DNA from 4 places in the Alteromonas sp. 76-1 genome. Region 4 is predicted to be linked to each of the others. Evidence: predicted binding sites of a transcription regulator. Region 4 holds the regulator's gene; each other region holds the start of a gene.

Region 1 (5,175 bases), 1.1 Mb from region 4:
TACCCACGCACCGGCAATCAAAAACAAGGCTACTGCTACTAGGCTTAATATAAACGACGTTACACGTGCTCTAGATTCAATGAAACCATCCGTTTTCATTTGTAACCAGGTAGCGCCGTGATTCAGTAAGATAGCCACTGACAATAACCCAGATACAAGCGCAAATGGAGTAAGCAAACCAAAGAAAGAGCCGGTGTACGTTGATTTAAGTGTGTTGTCGAATTCAAACGGCACACCTAATAACAAGTTACCAAAGGCCACGCCAAAGATAAGCGCAGGAATGAAACCGCCAGCAAACAATGCCCAATCCCATGCTTTTCGCCACTGAGCATTTGGCAGTTTACTGCGATAATCAAATCCAATTGGACGCATCCAAAGCGCAATTAGCGTTAGTGCTAGGGCTAAGTAAAAGCCTGAGAAAGCAGTAGCATAAATCATCGGCCAGGCTGCAAAAATGGCACCACCTGCCGTAATAAACCACACTTGATTTCCATCCCAATGCGGCCCAATGGTATTAATCATTACGCGACGTTCTTTGTCAGTTTTACCAATAATGGTCAGCAGTGAACCTACACCTAAGTCGAACCCATCTGTTACTGCGAAACCAATCAATAGCACACCAATAAGGCACCACCAGGCTACGCGAAGAAATTCATAATCAATCATGCGTTTGCTCCTTTTGCATCAAAGTCGATTAGGTCGTCATCTTCATCACTATGATTATCTTCAGGCGGTACTGGCCCTTTTTTGGCGAACTTCTTCATCAAGTAAAACGCAACAATGAACATTACAGTGTAAAACGCTGAGTAGGCGACTAACGTAGTAACAATGTCAGAAATAGACAAATTAGACGTTGATGCATGCACTGGCAGAATCTCTGCAATAGACCAAGGCTGGCGACCAAACTCAGCCACAAACCAACCGGCTTCACACGCAACCCAAGGCAGCGGCAAGCTATACAATGATGCTTTCAACAACCAGCGAGGCTGCGTAATTTTATGTTGAGTGCTGTAATAGAAGGCAGCCAAGAACACGGCTAGCATAATAAAGCCTGATACCACCATTAATCGGAAACTCCAAAATAAGGGGGCGACTTTAGGAATACTGTAATCTACTGCTTTTTGTAAGGCCGCTTCAGAAGGCTGTGTGACATCATCCGTAAATGGCTCTAATAACATGGCATAGCCCATATTATCTTTGTGTGCTTCAAACACGGCTCTTTCGTCTGCTGAAGCCGTTCCATCTCGAACACTATCGAGCAAACCGTACGCTTTAATACCATCAAGAATACGTAAACGGTTTTCGGCTTTAATATCTTTTAGGCCTTTCACTTCCTCGGTAAGTGAACGAGTAGCAATAATGCCCATTGCCCAAGGAATTTGAAGTGCGTATTCGGTTTCCTCTTTTTCATCATTAGGAATACCAAATACGGTAAAAGGCGCAGGTGCTGGGTGGGTCTCATATTCCGCTTCAACCGCAGCCAATTTCACTTTTTGCACTTCACCTAATTCGTAACCACTTTCGTCACCAAGCACAATCACTGACAAGGTAGCCGCTAGGCCGAAGCTAGCCGCAATAGCGAAAGAACGACGGGCAAATGCGATATGCTTATGGTTAAGTAGGTAATAACTAGAAATGGCCAATACAAACATGGCACCTGTTACGTAGCCCGCTGAGACGGTATGCACAAACTTAACTTGCGCGACAGGGTTGAAGATAACCTCGGCAAAACTTGTCATTTCCATGCGCATGGCTTCAAAGTTAAATTCTGCGCCTACAGGGTATTGCATCCAACCATTGGCAATGAGTATCCATAGTGCTGAGAAGTTAGAACCAATAGCCACCAACCAAGTGGTCATTAAGTGTCTTCCCTTCGACATTTTATCCCAGCCGAAGAAGAACAACCCAACGAAAGTCGATTCTAGGAAGAACGCCATTAAACCCTCTATCGCCAGCGGCGCCCCAAAAATATCCCCTACATAGTGAGAATAGTAGGACCAATTCATACCGAACTGAAACTCCATAGTGAGGCCGGTGGCCACACCAATGGCAAAGTTAATACCAAACAACTTGCCCCAAAACTGAGTCATTTGTTTGTAAATTTCTTTGCCTGTCATCACATAAACGGATTCCATAATGGCAAGCATGAAACTCAACCCTAAGGTTAAGGGCACAAATATAAAGTGGAACATCGCAGTTAGCGCAAATTGCCACCGCGATAGTTCGACTAGCGTATCGCTCATGGGTATTCTCCCTAGTTAAAAACAGTACGGCAAGCCGCTAAAATTCTATATAAATCATAAACCTTAACTAAAAGGCCGCACCGTAAGACTTATACTTCCTGTATGAGGTTTAGCAAGCTTTACGCCAGCTAAGGCCCTACAGCTCCTAACCTTATGTATCCCCTACTGTGCCGCGTAATTATTCCACTAAGTCGTACTAGCCGCGTTGATCCATCTCAAACAAGATGAGAGGAAATTGCGCCAAAAATGACAATCACCGCCATTTTTGACAGAAGGGAATTAAATGAAGTAACGGATCAAAAAATCTGAAAGTGGAGGGTTTGCAAAAAGCACTTGAAAGGAATTAGGTGAATAGAAATAAGTAAAGAGAGTAAGAAGAAATAGGCGAGAGGCGATAGAGATGCAACTGAGCCAGTAAAGGCCCGTTGCATCTTCTAAATAAAGAAATGGCTATTCGGGTGAATAGGTAAGCGTGAAAGCCCCTCTTAAACTGCCCGGCGCAAAACCCGTGGCGGTATCTTCAGGGTATTTATCCTTAATAATATCTAACACTGCTGGGGCCACGTTATTGCCATGACAGGCTGTACATACTTGCCCCGTAACAATCGCTGACATATAGCGCAATTCACCTGTTTCTTCATTCCATTGTGATGCCTCTAGCGGCATAGGCAATTGCTTAGATAAGGCATCTGCAAACTCGTGCAATTGAGCTTCTTCCCATTTATCAGGTTTGTTGTCTTGATTGCGCACCTGCAGCGCGGTACGCCCTACCGTCCAACCATCCTTTTTGAGTGCTTCTGCAATAGGCCCAGCAGCCACATAACACTCTTCTACCCCTGCTTCCAAACCACCTTTTGAAATAGCTTGCTGAAGCCTCGATTTTAACGCGCCCCCTAGTGCTTTGGCATTGCTACGTGCTTGATTTAGCTTATCTTCGGGGCCTGCTAATGTCGCAGTTTTTAGGACATGTTCAGACGCAATTTTATCTTGAGGAAACTGAGCTTCGGCGAACAATGCAGTTGATACGAGTAATCCACTTATCGCACTAACCGTTAATAACGTTTTCATAGTTTTTCCTGATGCGAGAAGGTTATCCCCTCGTATTATTTGGTCATTATGTGGCGTGATGCTACCCACGTATTCGTTTAGAGACCTACAAAGGTCGTGCCAATGTGATACCTTAAACCTAGATTAATTACCTTATGGGTGTAGGTTGTATCTATACCGCACGCGCACCCACCCCGTATCGCTAGGTGAAGCTGTTACATGAATATCTCGATTGTTCAGGCAATGATAGATGCCATCGATAAACCCGCTATTTTCATTAATCATCAGTATGTAATAGAAGCGGTTAATCAGCCTTATCGCAATACCTACCCTGTGGATATTATTCCGGGTAAAAGTCAGTGTTTTAAGGTGTCACACGGTAATACTAAGCCTTGTGATCAATGCGGTGAAAGCTGCCCTATTCAGCAATGCAAAGACACCGGCCGGACTGCAAGTGTGGTTCACATTCACACCACAAAAAGCGGTCAAAGCTATTGTGATATTCTCATGCGGCCGGTTCACGACGCTAATGGCGACCTGCTTGGTTACTTAGAGATATTAGATAAACTCGCGTTTGCATCAAATTACCCTACCAAGGGTAAAATGATAGGTGAGTCTCCCGCCTTTAAAGCCATGCTGAATAAAATTAACCGGGCCGCAAAATCTGATATAGCCGTGTTGCTTCAAGGTGAAACGGGCACAGGTAAAGAGCTGGTTTCTCATGCCCTGCACACCAGTAGCCACCGCGCCGAAAAACCTTTTGTGGTAATAGAGTGTACGGGGTTAGCTGATACGCTTTTTGAATCGGAGTTATTCGGCTACGAGAAAGGCGCTTTTACTGGCGCACAATCAAACAAAAAAGGATTAGTTGATGCCGCCCAAGGCGGAACGCTATTTTTTGATGAAGTTGGCGATGTGCCTCTTACCATGCAGGTGAAGTTACTGCGACTGCTTGAAACTCAAACCTACCGCCCAGTTGGAAGCGTACAAGTAAAAAAAGCCGATTTCCGTTTAGTATGCGCTACCCATAAAGACTTAAAATCCTTAGTGGAAAAAGGTGAATTCAGACAAGATCTTTACTACCGTATTGCAGGTTTCCCCATACACCTTCCGCCACTTCGTGAGCGTCAAAGTGACATTGCATTGCTGTGCAGCCACATGTTGCATGAACTGCCTTCGAAAAAGCGTTTACACAAATCCACTATTGAAATGCTAACCAACTATACCTACCCAGGTAATATTCGAGAGCTTAAAAATATTGTGGAACAGGCATACTTGTTGGCAGATGAAAATGTGATTTACCCAACCGATTTGCCCGAGCTAGTTAGCGAACTCACTGTCCACACAAATGAAAGAGTGCTCACTCTGGAAGCTGCTGAAGCTAAGTACCTTGAAAAGGTAGTGGCAAAGCACGAAGGCAGTATAGACACTCTTGCCAATGCACTTGGCGTCAGCCAGCGGACGTTATATCGTAAGCTTCAATCGCTAGGGTTAAAGGTTAAGGGTTAAATAGCTCGCAGTAAAAACCCTTTCAACATCCTATTTTTAACGTATTATTAGATAAGTTCCGGTAGAAATAGAATACTGCTTTGCCATTGAAGTCATTATTTACACTGCTAGTATGCCTAACCCTGCTATTGCAAAATGCGATGGCATTGGGGCTTGCGGCTGTTTCAATGGAAAAGGCCCAGCAATTTACTACCCAGTTTAACGACAGCAACAACGATATAGAGCTTATCTGTACCGGCAGTACCATGCGCTGGATATCATTAAGCGCTACTGAACATGCCGGTGAGTTTGTTTATGTTAGTGTCGATATTAGCAAAATACCGGTAAAACATGTCGACTGTACCAATAGCTTACTTTCTGATTTACCCAACGCGGT
Region 2 (5,175 bases), 320 kb from region 4:
AAGTACAGGCAGAACGTAACCGCTTTTTAGATAACGGTTTACGTTACCAAGCCACACTTGAGTTTATTAACGGTAAAGTTAAAGGTATGAAAAAAGCCCTTAGTTCTGGAGGCCAGTAATCATGAGCTTATTTAATGTGATGTCAATTTCCAGTACCGGTATGGAAGCTGAAAATGTTCGTTTAAACACCACCGCTAGTAACATTGCTAACGCGAATTCGGTAAGCAGTAGTTATGACGAAACGTATCGTGCAAGACACCCAGTGTTTGCCGCTGAGTTGCAGCGAGCTATGGGCGATCAAAGCAAGGGTGTGGGTGTTGAAGTTAAGGGAATTGTAGAAAGCGATGCGCCATTGCAAGTTGAGTATGCCCCGCATAACCCAATGGCTGACGAAGAGGGTTATATCTATAAGCCAAACGTCAACATCGTTGAAGAAATGGCAAATATGATGTCGGCGTCAAAAGCCTATGAAACCAACGTTCAGGTTGCTGATACCACCAAACGGATATTCCGTCGGGTATTGCAACTAGGACAAGGGCAATAAGTTGCCGCATAGGTAATGTGAGGAAAATACTGTGACCACAATTAACAACACCACTGGCCTGAACAACGAACTCTACTGGCAAGAAGAGACGGTTCCGGTTGTCGATGGAACAGAGCAACAGCTTTCGCAAGAAGACTTTTTTGCCATGTTAACCGAGCAATTAGCGAATCAGGATCCTACTAAACCCGTAGATAACGATCAGATGGTAGCGCAAATGACATCATTCACTATGGCTGATGGTATTTCTCAGTTGAATGATAAGTTCGAGTCATTCGCCGCCTCGATGACATCTAACCAAGCATTGCAAGCATCTAGCTTGATTGGTCAGAACGTGTTGGTACAGGGCAACGTAGGGCACATGTCTAGCGACGCTGCAGGCGTATCGGGTGTTGTGGTCAATGAGCAGAGCGTACAAAACATGACTATCACTGTTGAAAATCAATACGGTGAAGTGATTAAGACTATTGATGCTGGCACACAAGCTGCTGGCAACATTCAATTTGAATGGGATGGCAAGGACACCCAAGGCAACGATATGCCAGCGGGTGACTACGTAATCAGTGCTACAGGCGAATTAAACGGTGAAGGCGTTCAATTGAATACTGCCATTAATCGTCATGTAGGAAGTGTTAGTTTGGCCGGCAGTGGTCAGGGCGTAATTTTAAATTTAGATGGCGAAGTCAGCATTAGTCTTGATGACGTTATTCAAATCGGCAGTTAGCAGGAGAAAGAAGCATGTCTTTTAATATTGCACTAAGTGGCGTAGCTGCCGCACAAAAAGATTTAGATGTAACCGCGAATAACATCGCAAACGTAAATACTGTTGGCTTTAAAGAGTCTCGCGCTGAATTCGGCGACGTGTACGCCACATCACTATTGGCTGGAAGTAAAACCAAAGTGGGCGACGGTGTTTTGACACAAGATGTGGCCCAGCAGTTTTCGCAAGGTAGCTTGCAGTTCACCAATACTGCACTTGATTTGGCGATTACTGGGAATGGTTTCTTTGCCACCGTGCCTGATGAAACCTCACGAGACTTCTCGTTTACCCGTGCCGGTCAATTCAAGTTAGATGACGACAACTACGTGGTTAACAGTAACGGCGACTTACTTTTAGGTTTCCCTGTTAATTCAGACTCTACCAGTTCATCGGTTGCATTGAGTACTACAGAGCCAGTGCAAATTCCAGATTCATCAGGTTCTCCAGCACAAACCTCAGAAGTTGATATTCGTATGAACTTACCTGCTGGTGATCAGGGATTAGATCCAGCCGCATTTGATCCACAAGATCCACTTACCTACAATGCGGCAACCTCGGTAACGGTTTATGACTCACTAGGCGACAGCCACGTGATGACTTACTATTTTGTTAAAGATGTGGCGGCAGACAATGAATGGTATGTGGCGACAGCGGTAGACGATCAACTTACTGATTTAGTGAACTCTACCGGTACTGATTCCGACCCCACTACAGCGGTAAACTCGCTAGGTACTAACACGGGTAACGGCGTTACAGCAGCTAAGCTTGTGTTTTCTCAAGGTGGTGACTTTATTGGTATTGAATCACCGGATGGCATTCAAACTACCGATTACAAATTAAAGACTGAAGCGCTTGGTTCTGCATTATCAAACGGTGCGGATGCGACTCAACAAATAGGGATCGATTTTAACTTAGACCCTTCAAATGCTACTACGGTTGAACCTACGCAATACGCATCGGCATTCGAAGTGACGTCATTAGAGCAAGATGGTTTGCCTGTTGGTCGTTTGACGGGTATTGATATTGGCCCAGACGGCTTGGTTCGAGCGACGTTCTCAAACGGTACGTCAGAACCTATCGTGCGTGTGGCCTTAGTGAGATTTGCTAATGAGCAGGGCTTAACGCAGCAAAGCAGCACTGAGTGGAAAGAAAGTATCCTATCTGGTGAAGCATTGGCGGGTGAAGCGACTACGGGGACTTTCGGTGAAATAAACTCATCAGCCCTTGAACAAGCTAACGTTAACCTAACCACTGAGCTTATCGATATGATTATTGCACAGCGGAACTTCCAGGCTAACTCTCGAGCACTCGAAGTGAATAACTCGCTTAACCAGACTATCCTGAACATCCGATAAACATTGATGTTTAACTAGCAAAAACCGCAACTTTAGTTGCGGTTTTTTTGTATCCACTTCTATTTGTGCATGTTGGCACTGGGATTGCAAAACCTGTATATGGTTTAACCAGAGTCAAAAGTCAGTCATGGACAAACTTCTCTACATTGCTGCCAGTGGTGCATCTCAAGACCTTTTAGGTACTGGGCTTCGTGCCAATAACTTGGCTAACGCGCAAACAACTGGGTTTAGAGCTCAGTTAGAACAGGCAAGGTCAATGCCTGCCTACGGCGAAGGTTTGCCGTCTCGCGTTTTTTCAATGACCGAAAGTCCGTCAAACAACTATGAATCAGGTCCTATGATTCAAACGGGTCGTGATTTAGACGTTGCGATACAAGGCGATGGCTGGTTTGCCGTTCAAGATGACAATGGGCAAGAAGCCTATTCTCGTGACGGTAACTTTAAGCTTGGTGACGACGGTATTTTGACAGATGTGCACAATCGCCCCGTTTTAGGCGATAACGGTCCAATTTTCCTCCCTGTACCACTAGATAATTTAGATATCGGTATGGACGGCACGTTGTCAATGAGACAGCTAGGCGCGCCAGAAAATGTGATTGAAGATGTTGGCCGGCTGAAATTGGTTAAGCCGAACTATGCCGATATGGAACGAGGCACTGATGGTTTATTTAGAATGGAAGACGGTACGGTAGCCCCAGCAAGTGCTGGTGTGAAAGTAATGTCTGGCATGTTGGAAGGCTCGAACGTGAATGCCGTTGACGAAATGGTCAACATGATAAGCCTTCAGCGCCACTATGAGCTTCAAGTGAAGATGATGAAGCAAGCTGACGAGCTAGATTCTCGCGGCAACCAGTTACTACGCATTCTATAAAATAGTTAACAATTTCGTTATACGAACTTTAAAGGTTAGGAGGTCGCCATGCACCCAGCATTGTGGATAAGTAAAACAGGTCTTGATGCCGCACAAACAGATGTCGCGGTGGTATCGAACAACCTGGCTAACGCATCAACGGTAGGCTTTAAAAAAGACAGAGCAATTTTTGAAGACTTGCTTTATCAAAACATAAACCAACCTGGTGGCCGCTCATCAGCTGATACCGAACTACCTTCGGGCCTTATGTTAGGTTCTGGTTCAAAGGTAGTATCAACGCAAAAAGCACATACCCAAGGTAACTTGCTGACCACGGATAACGCATTGGACATGTCTATTCAAGGGCGGGGTTATTTTGAAATATTACAGCCAGACGGCACCATTGCTTATTCTAGAAACGGCCAGTTTTCAATGAACGACCAAGGTCAAATAGTGACCTCCGGCGCTGGCTTTCTATTACAACCTGAGGTGGCTATTCCAGAGGACGCGCAGCAAATTACCATTTCACAAGACGGTGAAATTAGCGTGTCAATTCGTGGTCAAGCCGAGCCGCAAGTGCTTGGGCAAATGAACCTATCAGACTTCATTAACCCAACTGGTCTGCAGCCTATTGGACAGAACCTTTACGTTGAAACCGCATCAAGTGGCGCGCCTATTCAAGGTGTGCCAGGCCTTCAAGGTATAGGCACTATTGCACAGGGTACGTTAGAAACCTCTAACGTGAATGTGACCGAAGAGCTGGTTAATTTGATTGAAAGTCAGCGTTTGTACGAGATGAACTCGAAAGTGATTTCATCGGTGGATCAGATGCTTGGACAAGTCATTCAGCAACTTTAGTGAGTAATGTTATGCGAATTCTCGGACTCTTTCTTTCAGTGACAATATTGGCAGGTTGTGCAAGCACTAACCAGCCACCGGTTCAAGCAAACGATCCATCGTTTGCCCCAGTGGTACCTGATTATCCTCGCGAGAAGATTGTAGAAGATGGTTCGCTGTTCCGCTCTTATATGGCCAATAGCTTATATTCAGATATGACGGCTAGACGGGTTGGCGACATTATTACTATCACGTTAAGTGAAAATACCAACGCGAGTAAATCAGCTGGTACATCGACATCAAAAGACACCACGGTAGATTTAGACACGATCACCGGATTAGGTGGGCAAGCATTAAATATTGGCGGCCAATCTGTTCAGCTTGGCGTAAGTTCGTCAAACGACTTTGCAGGTGATGCGGCAACAAACCAAAGTAACAGTTTATCGGGAAATATCTCGGTTACGGTAGTGGAAGTGCTACCCAATGACAATTTAGTTATTCGCGGCGAAAAGTGGCTCACTCTAAACCATGGCGATGAATACATTCGTTTAACGGGCATCATTCGCTTATCTGACATTAGTCCCGAAAATGAAGTGTTATCGACAAAGATAGCTAATGCCAGAATTCAATACAGCGGTACGGGTTCCTTTGCTAGTGCGCAGGAAAAAGGCTGGCTTACGAAGTTTTTCACATCATCATGGTGGCCGCTTTAAGCGGGGCTAGGAGAATTATTATGCGTTTGTTTTCAGTACTACTTATCGCATTAACACTGGTGCTATCTGGCAATGTTAATGCACAACGCATCAAAGACTTGGCAAGTATCCAAGGGGTG
Region 3 (5,175 bases), 2.1 Mb from region 4:
GTCTTATTTAATCCGTCTTGGGCGATCCATCTTCGTTAAATTCTGCAATTGCTTCGCCGGAACTCTTCCAACGCTCTCGCTCTTCATCACTTGCTTTAGGTGAATATAACCCTGTATAGGCATAGAAAATGCCGATTAATGGCGCGGTCCAGCAGGCAAAGGCCAAAGGAATATACAGAAGGTTTTCAAGATTATCGCCAGATACGCCTAACCCCAGTGCAGTGATCACGAATGCTCCGCCCGCATTCCATGGAATAAGTGGCGACATCAACGTGCCCCCCTCTTCGATGCCTCTGGCAAGGTTCAAGGTCGAATAGCCCATTCCTCGGTATACCGGCGAGTACATACGCCCAGGTAACGCCACAGATAAATAGGGGTCACCAGCTACTAAATTAGTCGCAAATGCAGTTCCAACTGCGGCAGTTTGTGTGCCTGCAAATGTGGTTGCTTTGCTTTTTATTGCATTAATAATACTTCGCAAACACCCTGTGGTTTCAAGCGCGCCACCAAAGCCTAGTGCAATAAGAACAAGCGAAATAGTCCACATCATAGACTGAATACCACCGCGGTTTAATAAACCGTCTATCTCTGCAATACCGGTTTCAATCGAGTACCCGTTATTGGCAAAATCAAAAATCGACTGTAAGTTCTGCCCTTGGGTAATCATTGCCATTGCACTACCCACTACAACACCAGCGAATAACGAGGGCAATGGCGGACATTTCTTAAGTGCCAGCGCCATTACAACAACAGCAGGTAACAGTGCCCAAGGAGAGATATAAAAGTTATCTTGTAGCGCGTTAGTAATTCCCGAAATTTTTTCAAATGAAACGCTTTGCGTGTCGATAACAAAAAAGCCAACGGCTATGTAAATGACTAACGCGATTAACATGGCCGGTATTGTGGTCGCCATCATATTTTTGATATGAGAAAACACATCGGTTCCCGTCACCGCGGGGGCTAAATTTGTGGTGTCAGATAAGGGCGAGACTTTATCGCCAAAGAAAGCGCCAGATACTACCGCTCCGGCCGTCCAGTACATAGGAATATCGAAGCCCTCGCCAATACCCATTAATGCTAACCCAACAGTACCGACACTTCCCCAACTGGTCCCTAAGGAAACAGAAACTACTGCACATATAATCATGCCAGCAGCCAAGAAGATTTCGGGAGAAAGGGCTTTTAGCCCATAGTAGATAATGGTGGGAACGGTTCCGCTAGCTATCCAAACACCTATAATCATGCCAACGGTAATGAGGACCGACACCGATGGTAAAGCAACATGAACCACGTGGAAAATACCTTCTCGGATATCTACCCAAGTGAGGCCTAAATACATGCCGACTAAACTGGTTAACGCTAGCCCAATAGTGAGCGGAATGTGTGGTTCGAATACGCCAAAGTAGAATATCTGGGTACCTAAGATAATAAGGGTTAGCACCACAGGGGTTAAAGCAAGTAACAAACTGGGTGTGACAGGTTGCTTGTTATTCATGTCAATGTCCGTTATTTAGAAATCCATTCCTTATTTCGTTACGGATATTAGCCCATAACAGATCGGCTAGAAAAAATTGCCTCTACTTCACTGCTCTTAGTTTTCAACACTGGTATACTAGTTAAGCAAATTAAATAAACATAGAGCACCTTTATCAACAATGATGAAAACCCAACACCATTTAGCAGGCACTGAGTGAAAATACCTAAACGCCTACAACCTCTCGTCGATGATGGTTTAATTGACGAAGTACTAAGCCGCTTAATGAGCGGTAAAGAAGCCGATGTTTTTGTGGTTCGCTGTGGTGAACACGTTCGTTGCGCAAAGGTTTATAAAGATGCGGTTAAACGTAGCTTTAAAAAAGCGGCACAGTATCAAGAAGGTCGCAAAGTGCGAGGTGGCCGACAAGCACGCGCCATGGGCAAACGTTCTAGCTACGGACGCCAAATAGAAGAAGAGATTTGGCAAACTGCAGAGGTTGATGCCCTATCACGTTTAAATGAAGCCGGTGTGCGTGTACCAGATACATACTGTTGCATTGACGGCGTGCTGCTGATGGAGCTGGTGTCTGATGAACACGGCGATGTAGCCCCCCAATTAGGGCATGTGAGCTTTAGCAAAGAAGAAGCAATAGCCCAGCATAAACTCATGATGCACAATATTATGCTAATGCTTTGCGCGGGTATTATTCACGGCGACTTGTCTGAGTTTAACGTTCTTGTTGATGACAAAGGCCCTGTGATTATCGATTTGCCACAAGCGGTGAATGCCTCAGCCAACAACAGTGCTGAAGCCATGTTTGCTCGCGACGTTAATAACATTCGTCGTTACTACGGTGACTTTGCCCCTGAGCTATTGAATACTAACTACGCCAAGGAAATGTGGGCACTGTTTGAAGAGGCTAACTTAACGCCTAATTCTGTCCTTACCGGTGAGTTTGAAGATGACAGTGAAGATGCTGACGTAGACGCCATTCTTGAAGAAATACAAGCAGCTGCTGATGAAGAGCAAGAACGGTTAGCGCGTATTAATTTTTCGGATGATGATTAACAAACAAAAATGAGTTCAGAGTACTTTTTGCCCGCTATTCGTTCATATAAAGTACTCCGACATCATTGCCCCACCCTAAAGAACTGATCAAATTTAATACAATCAGTAGCTTACACTGTCAGAATTGCTTACAACTTCGTTACAACAAAAACCACCCACCAAAACTTTATTATACAAATCAAATGGTTAGCAATTGGCATGGATTTAGCTTTAGCCTGCCGCGCTATGCGTTTAATAAAAATAAGAAACTATCTATAAGGATATAATTTATAATGAAATTTAAGAACACACTTCTTGCTGCGTCCCTCTCTTTTGCCGCGTTCTCCTTGCAAACTCACGCTGACGTTATTATCTCGGGCATGGGAGGCGAAGCTGGCTATGGTTCCGACCAAACTTTTTCCGAGTTTTCTCCTACGTTCGACCTCCCTTTCGATGTAAATATTGATGGAGTAAACTTTGACACATTTAGCGCATTTACAAACGGGGGCATCGATTTATATAGCAGTGAGCTTTCAGACTTAGAGCCTGCTATAGCGTCCCTAACGCCTTTTTTTGCATCGGGAAACTACGACTGCTGGAGCTGCGGTGACACCTATATTGGCTCACCGTCAGAGGGTGTTGTCGCCGTTACTTGGCTAGACATGAGCACAGATGCATTTTATAACGGCGACGATGAAATCAATCGTCAAAATACCTTTCAAGCATTAATCATCGACCGCTCTGACGAGACAGGCCTCGTTGGTGATGTTGATATCGAATTTCGCTACGACGAGCTTTCATACCGCGATGAAGGGATCTCATTTGATTCAATTACTTGGGGTCAATCTAGAGCCGGGGTATCTCTAACTGACGAACAATTTATTGCGTTACCTGGTAGTGATTCAGAAGCGATATTAGAACTCGTTAATTCCTCAAATGTAGGCGAGGACGGTATATGGGCATACTCTGTTCGTAACGGTGAAGTAACGCTAGCCACAGCGCCAACTGGTAGCGAAGGTGCAGGAACTGAGCTTGACCCTTTCATGCCTTCAGATGATGTTGATGGCAGTTGGGAATTCGAGTTTAGTATTTCAGACAATGAAGTGGTTTTTATCGACCCTGACGTAGCGATTGGATACGACTACGTGGTGGAGTCTGGTCCAGAAATAGCCTCGGTTATTTTGCCAACGGGCTTTGATGCTGATTACGAATTATGGTTGATGGGCGCCTCTGGTTGGGAGTTCACCGATAACCTTACAGCCCAAGAAGAGTACTTCTTTGGTCCTGACGGCGTGACTGAGTTTCGTGTTTTGGGTATCGACACTACGAACATGATTGACCCAGACGATGCATTGGCATTTGTTACCGGTTTATCATTTGTTGAATCTGGCGATGTGGTTATGACGCAAACACCTATCACTGAGTTTGTTGCTGAACCTACATCGGTAAGCGAACCAAGAATGTTTTTCGTTCTGCTAACAGCTTTTGGATTATTCGCCATCCGCGCTCGTAAGAAAACTAAATAAACTGCTAGCAGTTTATATTATTTGCATTTTTTGGGGCTTTACAGCCCCTTCTTTTTACCCTGGAAATTGTCAATGAGTTACATATTATCGCAAATCAAAGTTGCGACATTAGCCGCCCTCTTTCTCATCTTCACCCTAAACGCTGGGGCACAAACTTCCCCCAACTCAAGCTCTACATCAACTGATGCCCCAATGCCTTCGAAGAACAGTGTTTCAGAAAGGTGGAGCTATCAATGCGAAGACAAGCATTGTTTCATTAGCCAAGTATTGATTGCTCGCAACAATAAAAAGGCCGGCGTTGTAGCAGCTATAAACATTGCACTTTCGGCACAAAAACAACCTATTCTTACTCTAAGATTTAGCAACACTGCAAAGAAAGAGTTCGGTTTAGGAATAAAAATAGATGACGGAAAGCCGGTTCGAGTTAGCATTCAGCAGTGTGACACTAAAGTGTGCGAAACCAACATTGTTATAGACGATATCATGCTAGCAGAGCTTAAAAAGGGCACGCGCTTTGTGGTTGCTTTTATGAATGCAGAAAATGAACAAACAACACTCCCCTTTTCTCTTAGTGGCTTCACGCAGGTCTACGAAAAATTACTAACCCACAGGTAATTAATAGCAAATGAGAAGTGGGATTAACACGAAAGATCTAGATTTTAGAGGCCTGAAGCCCGCTACCCATTTTAACGGATTGGTAGGTAATCAAAGCCCGATTTATTCGGGCTTTTTTATGCTCTTTCTATTTAACCTAATACGCTTTCACCTGTTAATTATTGGGCTGAAGTTTTATTAAGCGGCCACCTTCTTTGTCTTCAAGTACATATATGTTGCCCTTGTTATCTTGTTCCACCTCACGAACCCGTTTACCCCATTCGTAACGTTCCGCCTCTTCCACATTCCACTTTTGACCGTCTTGACTGAAAGTAACCCGCACTAACGCTTCTGAAGACAACCCGCCTATGAAGCCATTACCTTTCCAATCTTTGTACATGTCACCCTTATAAATAATAAAACCCGCTGGGCTTATGGCAGGTACCCACGCATTTTCTGGCGCTTTATAAATAGGGTAATCTTCGTGGTTCGGTATTTTAACACCGGAATAATGGTCGCCTTGCGAAACAA
Region 4 (5,175 bases):
GTATCCATTTCTTCTAACGCGTCTACTACGTTGGCCGGCAGCATTTTGGTGATGATACCGTTACGTACATCGTCAGAGAGTTCTTCTAGAATATCACCGTGGAAATCACCATCAATAAGTTCCCATAGTTCGTCACGGGTGCGGCTTGGGCTAGATTCGAGAATATGTGCAACATCAGAAGGAGGCAATTCCAGCAGAAGCTTACGTACAGAAACAAATTGACCGTTAATTAACGCGCCATTAAGTGCCCTAATTTGGCTTTGTACGTATTTTGAGACCAGCGCTTCTGCCACTGCTTTCGCCTAAAAATGGAATTTCTATAATGATAGGATATCGCACTTGCCATGACGCTGTCATGACAAAAGCGCAGCAGAGACAGACAATTACAAGCTATATGATGAAATTATAGGCGGCTTTATACTGAAACCGTATAACAGGAGAGCACAGTATTACTCGTCTTCGTTGAAACGGCCTTCAATTAACGTTTCAATGGCATTTAATGCCGCTTCGGCATCATTACCTTCAACCACAACGTTAACTTGTTCACCTTGATGGCTTTCCAGCATCATTAAGCCCAGTACACTGTTTGCATCAGCTTTCTTATCGCCTTTTACCAACACGATTTTAGCGTCAAATTGATTAGCTAATTGAACCAGTTGCGTGGCCGCGCGCGCATGTAGGCCTAGCTTATTGACTATAGTTAGTGTTTTTTCAATGGTCATTACTAGTTTAACTCGCGGTGGCGAATTTGCACATCGGGGTGTATTTCGCCAAAGGTTTTCGCTAACGATTGTGCAATAAATACTGAGCGGTGCTGACCGCCAGTACAACCAATCGCAATGGTGACATAACTACGGTTATTGCGTTCCAAATGTGGCAGCCATGTAGTGATTAGGTTCTGAATTTGCCAAATAAATTTGGTTACAACAGGTTGAGAACCCAAAAATACTTCAACCGGCGCATCTAAGCCCGTTAAGTGCTTTAAATCTGGTTCCCAATGCGGGTTGGGTAAAAACCTTGCATCGAACACGTAATCTGCGTCTTTAGGAATACCGTGCTTAAAGCCAAACGATTCAAACACCAATACTAAGCGAGAGCTTTTCTTACCTAGAATTCGTTCGCGGATAAGTTCTGCGAGTTGATGAATAGTGAGTTTATCCGTATCAATATACAAATCGGCGCGTTCAACGATAGGCGCAAGTAAATCTGATTCGGCCTTTATAGACTCAGATAATGATTTGTTGAGTTTGGCTAACGGATGCAGTCGGCGGGTTTCGCTGAAACGCTTCACCAGCACATCGTCGCTTGCGTCGATGTACACAATGGTCATAGACCACGATGAGGGTAGGTAATCTAAAATTTCTACCAAGTCCGCTGGGTTTTTGGGCAGGTTTCTTACATCGATACTTACCGCAACTTGGTCATATTCATCAACCACGGTATGGGTAAGAGTAGGGAGAAGGTTAACCGGAATATTATCTACGCAATAGTAACCTAAGTCTTCAAGGGCACGTAGCGCAACTGATTTTCCTGAACCGGATCGACCACTGATAATAATCAGTTTCACCTGCATTTCTCCCTCTAAAAATATGGTGCTGTGCTTTTTTAGCTTAAAGCCGTAATAATGTCGTCACTGGTGGAGGCCCGTCTAATGGCTTTCACCGTTTCTTTATCACTTAGCTTACCCGCCACGGTAGCGAGTGTTTGTAAGTGACCTTCTGTTTTCTCTTCAGGCACCAACAAGGCAAAGAATATATCTACGGGCTGGTCGTCAAGCGCATCAAAATCGATGGCAGGGTGACTAGTTACAATAATGGCGATAACGTGTTCTAAACCCGGTAAACGACCATGAGGCAATGCAATGCCATTGCCAATCCCCGTACTTCCCATTCGTTCACGGGCAAGTAGGCTCGCTAGCACTGTGGCCTGATCGATGTCGGGATTATTCTTAGCGGCAATGTCGCTAATAATCTCAAGAATACGCTTTTTGCTATTACATTGAACCGCACACTCGGTGCGGTCCAAACTTACTATGGCTTGAATTTCCATACTAATATTTAGTGCTTTTTCAGCTTTTCCTTATGCTTGATAACTTGCCTGTCGAGTTTGTCGATCATGCTGTCTATCGCCGCATACATGTCTGTATTATGAGATGAAGCAAACACTTCTGCGCCGCTAAGGTGCATGGTGGCTTCGGCTTTTTGATTGAGTTTTTCGACGTTCAGGATGACATGCACATTAGATATGTGATCAAAGTGACGCTCTAGTTTGCTGAACTTAGTATCGACATAGCTACGCAAAGAGTCAGTAATTTCGACATGATGACCGGTAAGGTTGATTTGCATATTTCGTCTTCCTTAAATTATCAAGGCCTTTAGATAAGGCTTTTGCGTTGGTTTGACGGCGGAATCGATAACGATTCCCGGTATTTTGCTATTGTCCGCCGGGCTACTTTAATGCCTTGTTCGGCCAACAATTGAGCAATCTTGCTATCGCTTAATGGCTTGCTGGGCGTTTCCGCTGCCACAAGCTTTTTAATTAACGCGCGAATAGCGGTAGATGAACACTCACCACCAGATTCCGTTGCTACATGGCTAGAGAAGAAATACTTCAACTCGAAAATGCCACGAGGGGTATGCATATACTTTTGCGTGGTGACACGTGAAATGGTGGATTCATGCATATCTACCATTTCTGCGACATCATTTAGCACCATTGGTTTCATCATTTCTGGGCCGTGCTCGAAAAAGCCCATTTGTTGCTGCACAATACAGTTTGCTACTTTCATCAAGGTGTCGTTTCTTGACTCAAGGCTTTTTATAAACCACTTGGCTTCTTGCATATGCGAGCGAATAAATTGCGAATCGCTGCTGTTTTTAGAGCGTCGGCTCATGGCAGCGTATTGTTGATTTACGCTTAATTTTGGCAAGCTGTCGGGATTAAGTTCTACTACCCAACGGCCATTCTTTTTGTTTACCGAAACATCAGGAATAACGTATTCGGGTTCTTTAGTAATTAATGCACTGCCAGGACGAGGATTCAACGTTTGCAATAAGCGCATGGCTTCGCGAAGTTGATCTTCTTTCAAACGGCTCTTGCGCATTAACGTACGGTAATCTTTGCTGCTCAGCAGGTCTGAGTACTCATTAATAAGCTGTCTGGCTTCGGTGAGCCATGGCGTATCGTCTGAGAACTGGCGAAGCTGCACGAGCAAACATTCTTGCGGTGTACGTGAACCTGAACCAATAGGGTCGAACATTTGAATACGTTTTAGTACACATTCAACTTCGTCCATTTCTACCAACTCTTCAACATCGTCAGAGTTTACCGATTCTAAAATCTGTTCAATGGGTACGTTAAGGTAACCAGATTCATCAATGGAGTCGATAATGGCGGTAGCAATGGCGCGGTCTGTATCTGAAAACGGGGTTAAACGCATCTGCCAAAGCAAATGGTCTTGAATATTGTCGGTGGTTTCACCCTGAAACAGTTGGTCGTCATCATTATTCGATGGGCCAGGAGCGGGGGCAGAAGAGGCCGAGTAATACTCATCCCATGTGCTGTCGATTGGCAACTCGTCGGGAAGGTCGTTCTTTTCAAGCGCGTCACCAGCTTCCAACGAATCGCTAGATGCAGTGGGAGCCGCTTCCACAGAAGGGTCGTCACCATCCATGTTGTTTTTCTCAACCGGGTGGTCATCACCGCCTTCTTCAACTTCTAAAAGAGGGTTTGAGTCAAGTGCTTCCTGAATCTCTTGCTGCAGGTCGAGCGTAGACAACTGCAGCAGCTTGATTGCCTGCTGCAACTGCGGTGTCATGGTAAGTTGTTGACTGAACTTTAGCTGTAAAGATGGTTTCATCTACGTCTTATTTTTAAACTCTTGTTGTGAATATACCCGTGCTTAAAACTGAAAATGACAATTCGGTTACAGTAACTATAGCCTGAATTGTTCTCCTAGGTATACATCCCTTACTTTCTGATTACTTAAAACTTGTTCTGCCGTCCCTTGCGCGATGAGTTCGCCTTGGCTCACAATATACGCTTTCTCACACACATCCAGTGTTTCTCTTACGTTGTGATCGGTGATGAGGATTCCAATTCCTCTGTCACGAAGATGTTGAATGATCTTCTTTATATCATTAACCGATATAGGATCAACACCAGCAAATGGCTCATCAAGCAAAATAAATTGCGGATCGGCTGCTAATGCTCGTGCGATTTCTACTCGGCGGCGTTCACCACCGGATAAACTCATACCCGTACTATTACGTATATGGTTGATATTAAATTCATCAAGTAGCGCATCGGCTTCTTGTTCTTGTTCTGATGAACTTAACCCTTTACGGGTTTGCAAGATAGCCATGATGTTCTCAAACACCGTCAATTTTCTAAAAATAGAGGCTTCTTGCGGCAAATACCCAATACCGCGGCGAGCACGTTCGTGCATGGGCTCGTGAGTTAATTCGCTGTCATCAATACTGATTTTGCCCTTATCTAAGGGAACTAAGCCAACAATCATGTAGAAGGTAGTCGTTTTACCGGCACCATTAGGGCCGAGTAGTCCAACGATTTGCCCCGTCGATACTGATAAGCTTACATCGCGAACCACTTGACGTGCTTTATAAGCCTTTGCAAGGCTCTGTGCGCTCAACGTTGCCATGATTAGTTGTCGTCCGCCTTATCGTCTTCGTTATTCGATGACGCTTTACGTATTGCCTCAGGGGTAAATACGGTAGTGACTCTGCCACCTTCGCCGTCTTCGCCGCCTGTTGCAAGTAATTGTTCAGTGACCATGTCGAAGGTAATCTTGTCGCCTTGTACTTTACTGGTGTCTTGCTGTAGCTCAGCATTTCCTTGTAAAGAAATAGTTCGATTTACTACTTCATAGCGAATTTCATTGGCCTTCGCTGTAACAGGAGCACCGTCTTCAAGTTTTTGCGAATAGCTGGCTGGTTTGCCGCGAGCCACGAATATCTCTCGTCCATCACCTTCGCTGGCAATCACTTCAACTTCATCAGCATTTATCACCAAAGAACCTTGAGTAATCCTTACATCATCTTTAAACAATGAGGTTTTGTTTTTACCGTCAACAAATTGCGATTTCGAGTCAACTTTAATTGGTTTATTAAAGTCGCTTTCAGCCGCTATAGCCGCAATAGCAAATAGGCTAACAGC

What was found. Region 4 encodes sigma-54, which starts transcription at its own class of promoters, with help from an activator protein. Its sites were predicted from a motif close to GTTGGCACGNNNNTNGNNT; they were not measured.
Region 1: a site for sigma-54 is predicted at 3,397-3,415, ahead of ALT761_RS18890 (Tll0287-like domain-containing protein). Genes of this name have one in related genera too.
Region 2: a site for sigma-54 is predicted at 2,728-2,746, ahead of ALT761_RS04855 (flagellar basal body rod protein FlgF). Genes of this name have one in related genera too.
Region 3: a site for sigma-54 is predicted at 2,738-2,756, ahead of ALT761_RS15100 (nidogen-like domain-containing protein). Genes of this name have one in related genera too.

What each region holds. Positions count from the first base shown of each region.
Region 1 covers NZ_LR136958.1:4,459,922-4,465,096, forward strand. Annotated here, with positions in the region: gene cydB (cytochrome d ubiquinol oxidase subunit II) at 1-666, opposite strand, end outside; gene ALT761_RS18885 (cytochrome ubiquinol oxidase subunit I) at 663-2,243, opposite strand; gene ALT761_RS18890 (Tll0287-like domain-containing protein) at 2,694-3,311, opposite strand; gene ALT761_RS18895 (sigma-54 interaction domain-containing protein) at 3,534-4,799, shown strand; gene ALT761_RS18900 (hypothetical protein) at 4,880-5,175, shown strand, end outside.
Region 2 covers NZ_LR136958.1:1,174,770-1,179,944, forward strand. Annotated here, with positions in the region: gene flgB (flagellar basal body rod protein FlgB) at 1-119, shown strand, start outside; gene flgC (flagellar basal body rod protein FlgC) at 122-544, shown strand; gene flgD (flagellar hook assembly protein FlgD) at 576-1,265, shown strand; gene flgE (flagellar hook protein FlgE) at 1,280-2,656, shown strand; gene ALT761_RS04855 (flagellar basal body rod protein FlgF) at 2,784-3,527, shown strand; gene flgG (flagellar basal-body rod protein FlgG) at 3,576-4,364, shown strand; gene flgH (flagellar basal body L-ring protein FlgH) at 4,376-5,056, shown strand; gene ALT761_RS04870 (flagellar basal body P-ring protein FlgI) at 5,077-5,175, shown strand, end outside.
Region 3 covers NZ_LR136958.1:3,496,368-3,501,542, forward strand. Annotated here, with positions in the region: gene nhaC (Na+/H+ antiporter NhaC) at 8-1,495, opposite strand; gene ALT761_RS15095 (PA4780 family RIO1-like protein kinase) at 1,691-2,545, shown strand; gene ALT761_RS15100 (nidogen-like domain-containing protein) at 2,818-4,050, shown strand; gene ALT761_RS15105 (invasion associated locus B family protein) at 4,123-4,665, shown strand; gene ALT761_RS15110 (PQQ-dependent sugar dehydrogenase) at 4,820-5,175, opposite strand, start outside.
Region 4 covers NZ_LR136958.1:857,341-862,515, forward strand. Annotated here, with positions in the region: gene mgtE (magnesium transporter) at 1-293, opposite strand, end outside; gene ALT761_RS03605 (HPr family phosphocarrier protein) at 450-722, opposite strand; gene rapZ (RNase adapter RapZ) at 725-1,567, opposite strand; gene ptsN (PTS IIA-like nitrogen regulatory protein PtsN) at 1,606-2,049, opposite strand; gene hpf (ribosome hibernation promoting factor) at 2,058-2,345, opposite strand; gene ALT761_RS03625 (RNA polymerase factor sigma-54) at 2,375-3,859, opposite strand; gene lptB (LPS export ABC transporter ATP-binding protein) at 3,935-4,660, opposite strand; gene lptA (lipopolysaccharide transport periplasmic protein LptA) at 4,663-5,175, opposite strand, start outside.